3 regions of the Ensifer sp. VA4 genome follow, and region 1 is predicted to be linked to each of the others. Evidence: predicted binding sites of a transcription regulator. Region 1 holds the regulator's gene; each other region holds the start of a gene.
What was found. The regulator PhoB, encoded in region 1, activates phosphate uptake and scavenging genes when phosphate is short. The targets are predictions, from matches to a motif close to TGTCATNNANCTGTCAT.
Positions count from the first base shown of each region.

Region 1 (3,256 bases):
ACGACACCGACAAGATGTTCACCAACCCGGATGACCAGCGCACCCAGGATTACATCATGGGCCGCTTCGGCTGAGGCCAATGACGGCTGCAACAGTAACTGGAAAGCGCCCGCAAGGATCGACGATCATGTCCATGCATATCATGTCCGCCTATGACGAAGAACTGAAATACCTGACGCGCCGCATCTCGGAAATGGGCGGTCTCGCCGAGCAGATGGTCGCTGAATCCGTTCGCGCCCTGGTCAATTCCGACCTGGCTCTGGCGCAGAAGGTGATCTCGGACGACACCATTCTCGACGATGCCGAGCGCCAGATCGGCGAAAAGGCGATCGTCACGATCGCCAAGCGCCAGCCGGTCGCCGCCGACCTTCGCGAGATCATGGGCTCGATCCGCATCGCCGCCGACCTCGAGCGTGTCGGCGATCTCGGCAAGAATACCGCCAAGCGCGTGATCGCGGTCGCCGGTTCCGGCATTCCGCGCAAGCTCGCCCGCGGTCTCGAGCACCTCGCCGAGCTCGCCCTGGTGCAGCTCAAGGAAGTGCTCGACGTTTATGCCTCGCGTTCGCCGGAAAAGGCCAACAGCATTCGCGAGCGGGACGAGGAGATCGATGCGATCTATACCTCGCTGTTCCGCGAGCTGCTGACCTACATGATGGAAGATCCGCGCAACATCACGCCCTGCACGCATCTTCTGTTCTGCGCCAAGAACATCGAGCGCATCGGCGACCACGCGACCAACATCGCCGAGACGATCTATTACATGGCGACGGGTGCCCAGCCGGAAGGCGAGCGCCCGAAGGATGACAATACGTCGACGTTGGGCTCGGTCAACGACTGAGCGTTAGACGCGCCGTTCGCAATGCATGCCCCGTGAATATCATCTGGTCGCGGCTCCGGTCGCGGCCCCGAATGCCTGTATCTGAAGCATGCGGCTTTCGCACCGCCTTTGAAAATGGCGGAACTGCTCCAGTTTAGAGTGTCTGAGCACCGGTCCGGCCATTGAGCCGCACGGCGCTCGCGGTAAGGAGACGTTACCTGATGTTGCCAAAAATCGCCGTGGTCGAAGACGAAGAGGCGCTGAGCGTCCTGTTGCGTTACAATCTGGAAGCGGAAGGCTTCGACGTCGATACGATCCTCAGGGGGGACGAGGCGGAGATCCGGCTCCAGGAACGCCTGCCCGACCTTCTGATCCTCGACTGGATGCTGCCCGGCGTCTCCGGCATCGAGCTTTGCCGTCGGCTGCGCCAGCGGCCGGAGACGGAGCGGCTGCCGATCATCATGCTGACGGCGCGGGGCGAGGAAAGCGAGCGCGTCCGTGGTCTCGCGACCGGTGCCGACGACTATGTGGTCAAGCCCTTCTCGACGCCGGAGCTGATGGCTCGCGTCAAGGCGATGCTTCGCCGGGCGAAACCCGAAGTGCTCTCGACGCTGCTGCGCTGCGGCGACATCGAGCTCGACCGGGAAACCCATCGCGTCCATCGCCGCAGCCGCGAAGTTCGCCTGGGGCCGACGGAGTTCCGCCTGCTCGAGTTCCTGATGTCCTCTCCGGGCCGGGTCTTCTCACGCTCGCAATTGCTGGACGGCGTCTGGGGCCATGACATCTACGTCGACGAGCGGACCGTCGACGTGCATGTCGGCCGCCTGCGCAAGGCGTTGAATTTCTCGACCATGCCGGACGTCATCCGCACGGTCCGCGGCGCCGGCTACTCGCTCGAAAGCTGAGCGGGGCGAACAACAGGCAATAAAAAAGGGGCCGCTCAGCCCCTTTTTTGTTCCTGTGCGCAGCCTCAGCGCATCCGCCGACGCTCGGCCGACGGCTGGTAGGCAAGCCGTGCATGGAAGTTGCAATAGGGCGAGGACTCCGGCGAGTCATTGCCGCAGAAGTGGAATTCTTCCTTCAGCGGATCGCCGATCGGCCACTTGCAGGTGCGTTCGGTGAGCTGGGTCAGCTCGAGGCGGCGCGACATCGGCACGACCACATCGGTGCTGATGCTGAAGTCCTGCTCGGCCACGAGATCCACCTCGATCTCTTCCTTGAGGACGGTGGCGCCGGACGGACGGGCAACGGTGCGGGTCGAAACACGCGAGGCGTAGTTCGGGGCGCGCGGGGCCGAGGTCGGCCGCTTCGGGCGGGCCGCCGCAGTGGTGCTGCCGCCAGCCTTGGCGCGTCCGGGAAGGCTCAGGCGATGAACCTTGCCGATGACGGCGTTACGGCTGACGCCGCCGAGCTGCGCCGCGATCTGGCTTGCGCTCAGGCCCTCGGACCAAAGCTTCTTCAGTTTCTCCACCCGCTCGTCAGTCCAGTTCATCTCTGCACTCTCCGTTCTCAGCGTTGGGGATGGCAGAATCCCTCACCGCACCCCGGCTGAACCCCGAGGTTGCAAACGCGATAACTCTTTTGGTGACTAGGTCCGCCGCATGCGTCTAGTAATTGAATGTTAACGTACTGACCGCCGGACTCCGTGGCAAGAGTCCGGGGAATCGCGCCGAATCGAATTCGTAGTTTTCCCCAACTTGCTCGATCAGCGTTGCATTTTTGCAAGCCCTTCCGGACGATTTTTTCGTCGCAGGGAAACGGGTCTCGCCATCGCGCTGCAAGGCTTGGTTTTGTTGACATTGCGGTGCGAAATGGGAATAGTGCCTGCGCCGCCGAAAGGCGGCATTTTTGATTTTTATCGGGCCGCATGAAGCTGCGGGATCGATGCCGATTGGAGTGAAGGAGAGCCTCGCATGACTGCAACCACGCCGCTTTACGATACCTACATGCGCGCGCCGTTGCGTTTCGAGCGAGGAGAGGGCGTCTGGTTGATCGCCGAAGACGGCTCGCGCTACCTCGATTTCGCCGCCGGCGTTGCCGTGAACTCGCTCGGCCACGCGCATCCGCATCTCGTCGAGGCGCTGAAGGCGCAGGCCGAGAAGGTCTGGCACCTTTCCAACCTTTACGAGGTTCCGGGGCAGGAAAGCCTTGGGCGCCGCCTGGCCGCCGTCACTTTCGCCGATCGGGTTTTCTTCACCAATTCCGGTGCGGAAGCGCTGGAATGCGCGATCAAGACGGCGCGGCGCTACCACTTCGCCAACGGCCAGCCGGAGAAGTTTCACATCATCACCTTCGAGGGTGCCTTCCACGGCCGCACGATCGCGACGATCGCCGCCGGTGGCCAGCAGAAGTACATTGAAGGCTTCGGACCAAAGGCCCCTGGCTTCTACCAGGTTCCGTTCGGCGACATCGCGGCCGTCAAGAATGCGATCACAGAAG
Region 1 covers NZ_JBVQPO010000001.1:627,834-631,089, reverse strand. The annotation lists gene pstB (phosphate ABC transporter ATP-binding protein PstB) at 1-74, shown strand, start outside; gene phoU (phosphate signaling complex protein PhoU) at 125-838, shown strand; gene phoB (phosphate regulon transcriptional regulator PhoB) at 1,039-1,722, shown strand; gene AC0C6X_RS02940 (GcrA family cell cycle regulator) at 1,788-2,309, opposite strand; gene AC0C6X_RS02935 (aspartate aminotransferase family protein) at 2,731-3,256, shown strand, end outside.

Region 2 (3,256 bases), on a different contig from region 1:
GACGCTGAGGGGCAAGGGCGAAGGCATCGTCACCGACGGCCCTTTCGCCGAAACCAAGGAGCAGCTCTTGGGCCTTTACGTCGTGGACTTCCCGACGATCGAGGCAGCCATCGCGGCAGCGCGCGAGTTGCGACGCAGTAATCCGACGGCGATCTACGAGATCCGGCCGATTGCGCTCTATATTCCCGGAACGACTTTGGAACCTGGCCCGTAGCGCCGCCAGGCTTTCTGGCCTCCGGCCTTAAAACTGCATGTCTCCTCTAATCGACCTCGATTTAAGGACAAAGACATGCAGTAAATCAAAGTGCTACAGCGCCGAGTAGACTTCGAGGCAGCGCGCGGCACGGGGAAAGTCGCTGCATTTCCTTTACCAGCCACAACCTGCCCGGCGTCGTGGCATCGGCGGCTTGCCGCACTCGCAGTCAACATCGCCCGCTTCGGCAGCTCCATGCGGACCAAGCCGAAGCGCCCATTTGAGCCTCGGCCTTCTTGCGCGGAACAAATGGATTTGCCTCGCCGTTGGGCTTTGAACCGGCCGGCAGACATGCGCAGAAACAGAACAGGAAGTCTCCTATGGCCCGCACGATCAAAGCTGAGAAGGCCCAGAAGATTAACCTCATGTTGAGCCAGGCCGTCACGGCGATGCGCGTTAACGAAAGGTTGCTATGCGAATTGTTACGGTGGACCGACAGTATGACCTCTTTGATCGCGACGCATGAAGCGCTCGAATATCTTCATCATCTCGCCGCGGAGATCCATGAGACGGGGACGAACGGCCCCGCGGCCGAAAATGTCGGTGAGGTGCAAGCGCCATCTCCCAGCTACCCACGTTCCGCCTCCATGACTTAGACCGTCGCCTGGCTCATGAGCCTGCATTGAAGGGTGCGAGCGGCATCGAGGGTTCATGAGCGGCCGTCCGGAACGCACGAAGACTCGCGATCCGGAACAAACCTCAAGTTTGAAGGTTCGGTCGGCGTTAAAAGGGAGACCGCGATGAAAGAACCACGTACGGGCAGGCCCGGTACGACGGACCAGTCACCACGTTGGGAAGGGCCTAAGGAAACGCGACCTCGCGGCTATTTGCCGCCGACCGACGATCCCGAGGAGGACCGGGATGCCGTTGGTGAGAACCTGAAGGACCCGCACCGCGGCAAACTGTCGGATGCGGGTAAGACCAAGGGTGATTGAGACGGACAGGAGATGAAACTCGTCTGTTAACGGCCGACGCTCGAGCTGACTTCCTCGGAGACAGTGACTGAGTCCGATAGCTTCCCTGGCGCGTTAATGAGAGCATCGACCTACGGAGAACACGGAGTGAATCACTTTCTCTTTCAGATGGCTGATTTTCTATCTCGTCCTCCCGGCTTTTATTTCGTGATTCTGGCGATGGCTGGCAGCACCGCCCTGGTGCCTTTCGGCCTCACAGACGTCGTCACCTATGCTCTGTCGGTCGCAGCGATCGTGATCACCAGCGTCGTTCTGATCCAAGGCTATCGCGACACGGCGGCAATCCACGCCAAGCTCGACGAAATCATCGTATCAATGCATGAAACCCGAAACGGGGTGGTCGGCCTCGAGCATGAACAGCCGGAGCGCATCACGGCAGCGGTCGAGCAACTCGAAGCGGAAGCTGACGAGCAAGACGGAGCCACTCACCAGGCTCCCGTGTGAGGGACTTCGCGTATGCACCAGCGGCACTTGTGCAGCTTCGCGCCTTGGCACCCTCGTGCGGTGGCGACGATTGTATGATCCGGGAGGGATTCCCGCCAGGCTGTGAACTGTAACAGAACTTACAACAAACTGACATTTCGCTTTCATGAAGCGCCGATATGGCAGGTGTCATACCGATGACCGGTCTCCCCGCGAGAGGACCTGCTAGAAATGTTTCAGTTGAAGAGTGTAACCCGCCAATTCGGCAAGAAGACAGCCGTGAGTTCGGTTACCTTCGACATCCCCGAGGGTCAGATGGTCGGCGTGATCGGCCGCTCGGGCGCCGGCAAGTCGACCCTCCTGCGCATGATCAATCGTCTCGCCGATTTGTCGTCGGGCTCGATCGTCTATGACGGTACCGAAGTCTCGTCGCTACGCGGTGCAGCACTTCGCAACTGGCAGCGCGACTGCGCGATGATCTTCCAACAATTCAACCTGGTGCCGCGCCTCGACGTGCTCACCAACGTCCTGCTCGGCCGCCTCAATCACCGCTCGACGGTCTTGAGCATCCTCAACATGTTCACCCGCGAAGAACGCATCATGGCGATCGGCGCGCTCGAACGCCTTGGCATCGAGCAGACTGCGCTCCAGCCCGCAGGCACGCTCTCCGGCGGCCAGCAGCAGCGTGTCGCGATCGCTCGCGCCCTCATGCAGCAGCCGAAGGTGCTGCTCGCCGACGAGCCGATCGCCTCGCTCGATCCGCTGAATGCCAAGATCGTCATGGATGCGCTTCGCGACATCAACGAGCGTGACGGCATCACGGTCATCACCAACCTTCATACGCTCGATACCGCGCGCAATTATTGCGAACGTATCATCGGCATGGCGCACGGCCGCGTCGTCTTCGACGGCCAACCCAAGGATCTGACCGCGGCAGCGGTTGCCGAAATCTATGGCGCCGATACGGGCATCGAGGAATCGATGACCTCCACCAGCATCAACATTCCGGCGGCCGAGCCGCAGGAAGAAACGGCATCGGCCGGCCTCAAGCCGCTGGCACTGGCCGGCATCTGAGCCCGCCAGGATCGAAAGCCCGCGTCAAGGGCACCTCTTTGAAACCGAATAGGATCCGGCCGAGCCGGACATACGGGAGAACCTTATGCTGAAGAAAGCTCTTCTGGGCGCCGTCGCGCTCCTCGCCCTCGTCGGCCACGCTCAGGCCGAAGACCTCAAGGAATTCCGCATCGGCATCCTCGGCGGCGAGAACGAAGCTGACCGCCTGCGCAACTTCCAGTGCCTCGTCGACAAGCTGCCGGCCGCCATCGGCGTCGAGAAGGTCTCGCTGTTCCCGGCCGCCGACTATGACGGCGTCATCCAGGGCCTGCTCGGCGGCACGCTCGACTACGCCGAACTCGGCGCTTCCGGCTACGCCAAGGTCTACCTCGCCAAGGCTGACGCCGTCGAGCCGATCCTGACGACCGTCCAGACCGACGGTTCGACCGGCTACCACTCGATCATGGTTGCCCGCAAGGATTCCGGCATCACCAAGCTCGAAGACCTGAAGGGCAAGAAGCTCGGCTTTGCCGATCCGGACTCCACCTCGGGT
Region 2 covers NZ_JBVQPO010000003.1:225,368-228,623, forward strand. The annotation lists gene AC0C6X_RS06230 (YciI family protein) at 1-214, shown strand, start outside; gene AC0C6X_RS06235 (hypothetical protein) at 574-849, shown strand; gene AC0C6X_RS06240 (hypothetical protein) at 994-1,188, shown strand; gene AC0C6X_RS06245 (low affinity iron permease family protein) at 1,315-1,671, shown strand; gene phnC (phosphonate ABC transporter ATP-binding protein) at 1,882-2,724, shown strand; gene phnD (phosphonate ABC transporter substrate-binding protein) at 2,810-3,256, shown strand, end outside.
Region 2: the regulator PhoB is predicted to act here: its motif matches at 1,802-1,818, upstream of phnC (phosphonate ABC transporter ATP-binding protein).

Region 3 (3,256 bases), on a different contig from region 1:
AACGCGCCGACAATGCCCGCCTCGGCGCAGGAGGGCACGACGCCCGCCGGTGGCGCTTCGGGAAAGAGATCGCGATAGGAAGGATTCGGCCGGCCGTCCGCGCCGGCCTTGTAAGGCATCAGCACCGTCAGCGAACCGTCGAAGCGGCCGACGGCGCCGGTCACCAGCGGAATGCCGACCCTTGCCGCCGTATCGGCTGCGAGGTAGCGCGTGTCGAAATTGTCCGAGCCGTCGATCACCAGGTAATATTGCCGGAACAGCGGCTCGGCATTGTCGGAGCTGAGCCTGATCTGGTGGCCCTCGACGACGACATGCGGATTGAGCGAGGCAATTGCCTCCGCCGCCCGCTCCACCTTGGCGCGGCCGATGTCCTCGGTGCGGTGAATGACTTGTCGCTGTAGATTGGAGAGCGAAACGGTGTCGTCGTCGACGATACCGATGCGACCGATGCCGGCGGCTGCCAGGTAGTGCAGCACCGGCGCGCCGAGACCGCCGGCGCCGATGACCAACACGCTCGCCGCCTTCAGCTTCTGCTGGCCGGCGCCACCGATTTCGGGCAGCACGATATGGCGGGCGTAGCGGGAGATCTCCGATTGGTCGAGCTTGTTCTCACCGGTCATGGCAACATCCTCCTCGGCGGCGGCCGATCTCTAGATCTTGGGTCGACTCGACCAAATCATAAACGTGATCGACGCCCGTAAGGGAGAGCGGGATCCGTGCGGAAAACCGCAAACACTTTCCTCATCCGGCTCCTGCTTAGCCCGTAACGCTGCCGTGCGAAACGGTCAGGAAGCGGCCGCGATCGCCAAGCGCCTCGAACATCGCCTGGTCCGTGCCGGTCATGAAGGCCTGGCCGCCGAGGCCGTCGACGAGGTCGAACAGCGCCGCGCGCCTGTTGATGTCGAGATGCGCTGCGATCTCGTCGAGCAGAAGGATCGGCGCGTGGCCGGTCATGTCGCCGACGAGACGTGCATGCGCCAGCACCAGGCCGACGAGCAACGCCTTCTGCTCGCCGGTCGAGCAGCGTGCCGCCTCCATATCCTTCTCGCGGTGGCGAACGAGCAGGTCGCTCCGATGCGGCCCGTCGAGCGTGCGGCCTGCCGCCGCGTCGCGCGGCCGTCCATCTCGCAGCATCGTCAGATATTGCTCTTCGAGATCATAGGCCGGGCGGTGACCCTCGTCGTCGAGGAACCCGGACAGCGCCAGCCGTGCCGACGGAAAGACATCGCCATCCACGTTCCGTTCGACGAGTGCGGTGAGCAGGCCGAGCATTTCCTGCCGCGCCAGCGCCATGGAAACGCCGAGGCCGGCCATCTCGCGTTCGATCGCGGTCAGCCAAGCCGGGTCCGGGCGAAACTCGGTCAGCAGGCGGTTGCGGCTGCGCATCGCGCGGTCGAACTCGCTGGCGCGGCGGCCATGTTCCGGATCGAGCGAAAGCACCAGCCGATCGAGAAAGCGCCGCCGATCGGAAGAGGGCCCGGTGAAGAGACCGTCCATCGACGGGGTCAGCCAGAGGACGCGCAGGTGATCGGTCAGCTCGTCGACGCTCGCCGCCGCGGTTCCGTTGAGCCGCAGTCGTCGGGACTGCCCCTCGGTCACGCCCGCGGTGCCGGTGCCGATTTCGACCGGCCCCTCCATGCCCTCGACAGCGGCGAAGACGGAGAAGCCGTCACTGGCGCCGACACGGGTGACGTCGGCATAGGCCGCACGCCGCAAGCCCCGACCGGGAGAGAGGAACGAGACCGCTTCCATCAGGTTGGTCTTGCCGGCGCCGTTCTCTCCCGTCAGCACCACATGACGCTGATCGAGCTCCAGCGAAAGGGCCGCATAGTTGCGGAACTCCGTGAGCTTCAGGCGGTTGAGAAAGACCTTGTGTGGCATCGGCAGTCCGGATTCGACGTTGGGCGCAGCTAGGACGAAAGCAGGCGCCAAGGCAAGATGAAACGGCATGCTTGTCCATATCGGTGCAAGTTGGCCGATTTCGGCGGGGGAAAGGCGACAAACCCCTCGGATCAGGTGCTTTTCTTGGGCGCTCCGGTCCAATATGACAGTTTCATGACAATCCACGAATGGACATATTTGTGATGCTGGCCTGGTTCCGCAAACTACTTCCCCGCGAGGATCGCTTTTTCGAGCTCTTCGCAAAACACTCGCTCACCGTCGTCGGCGCCGCCGATGCGCTCGACAAGCTGCTTGCCGGCGGCGATGACATGGAGAAACAGTGCGACAGGATCGTCGCGCTCGAAGATCAAGCGGACCACATCACGGCCGAAGTGCTTCTTGCAGTCCGTCGCTCCTTCATCACGCCCTTCGACCGCGGCGACATCAAGGACCTGATCCAGTCGATGGACGATGCCATCGACATGATGCACAAGACGGTCAAGACGATCAGGCTCTACGAACAGAAGAGCTTCGAACCCGGCATGCGCGAAATGGGCGCGATTGTCGGCCGGGCTGCGCACCTGATTGCCGAGGCTGTCCCGCTGCTGGACCGTATCGGCGCCAATCACGATCGCCTCATCGCCATCGCCGAGGAGATCACCCGCATCGAGGGACATTCCGACGAACTGCACGACCAAGGCCTCAAGGAGCTGTTCCACCGCTACGGCACCGGCAACGCGATGGCCTATATCGTCGGCAGCGAGATCTATGGCCAGCTGGAGAAAGTCATCGACCGGTTCGAGGACGTTGCCAATGAAATCAGCGGCATCGTGATCGAGAACGTCTGATGGATGCGACGCTCGCCTTTCCGTTGCTCGCGGGATTGATTGCCATCGCGCTGTTCTTCGACTTCCTGAACGGCTTGCACGATGCCGCCAATTCCATCGCCACGATCGTCTCGACGCGGGTGCTCAGGCCGCAATATGCGGTCATGTGGGCGGCCTTCTTCAACTTCATCGCCTTCCTGTTCTTCGGCCTGCACGTGGCCGAGACGCTCGGCAAGGGCATCATCGATCCCGGCATCGTGACGCCGCTGGTGATCTTCTCGGCCCTCATGGGAGCGATCGTCTGGAACATCGTCACCTGGCTGTTCGGCATTCCGTCGAGCTCGTCGCACGCGCTGATCGGCGGCCTCGTCGGTGCCGGCCTTGCCAGCACGGGCTTCAATTCCATCGTCTGGACCGGTCTTCTCAAGACCGTCGGCGCCATCTTCATGTCGCCGGCAATCGGCTTTTTCCTGGCGCTGATACTGGTGCTGATCGTCTCCTGGCTGTTCGTGCGGCAGACACCCTTTGCCGTCGATCGCACCTTCCGC
Region 3 covers NZ_JBVQPO010000002.1:390,391-393,646, reverse strand. The annotation lists gene AC0C6X_RS04885 (molybdopterin-synthase adenylyltransferase MoeB) at 1-620, opposite strand, end outside; gene recF (DNA replication/repair protein RecF) at 757-1,881, opposite strand; gene AC0C6X_RS04875 (DUF47 domain-containing protein) at 2,085-2,729, shown strand; gene AC0C6X_RS04870 (inorganic phosphate transporter) at 2,729-3,256, shown strand, end outside.
Region 3: the regulator PhoB is predicted to act here: its motif matches at 2,045-2,061, upstream of AC0C6X_RS04875 (DUF47 domain-containing protein).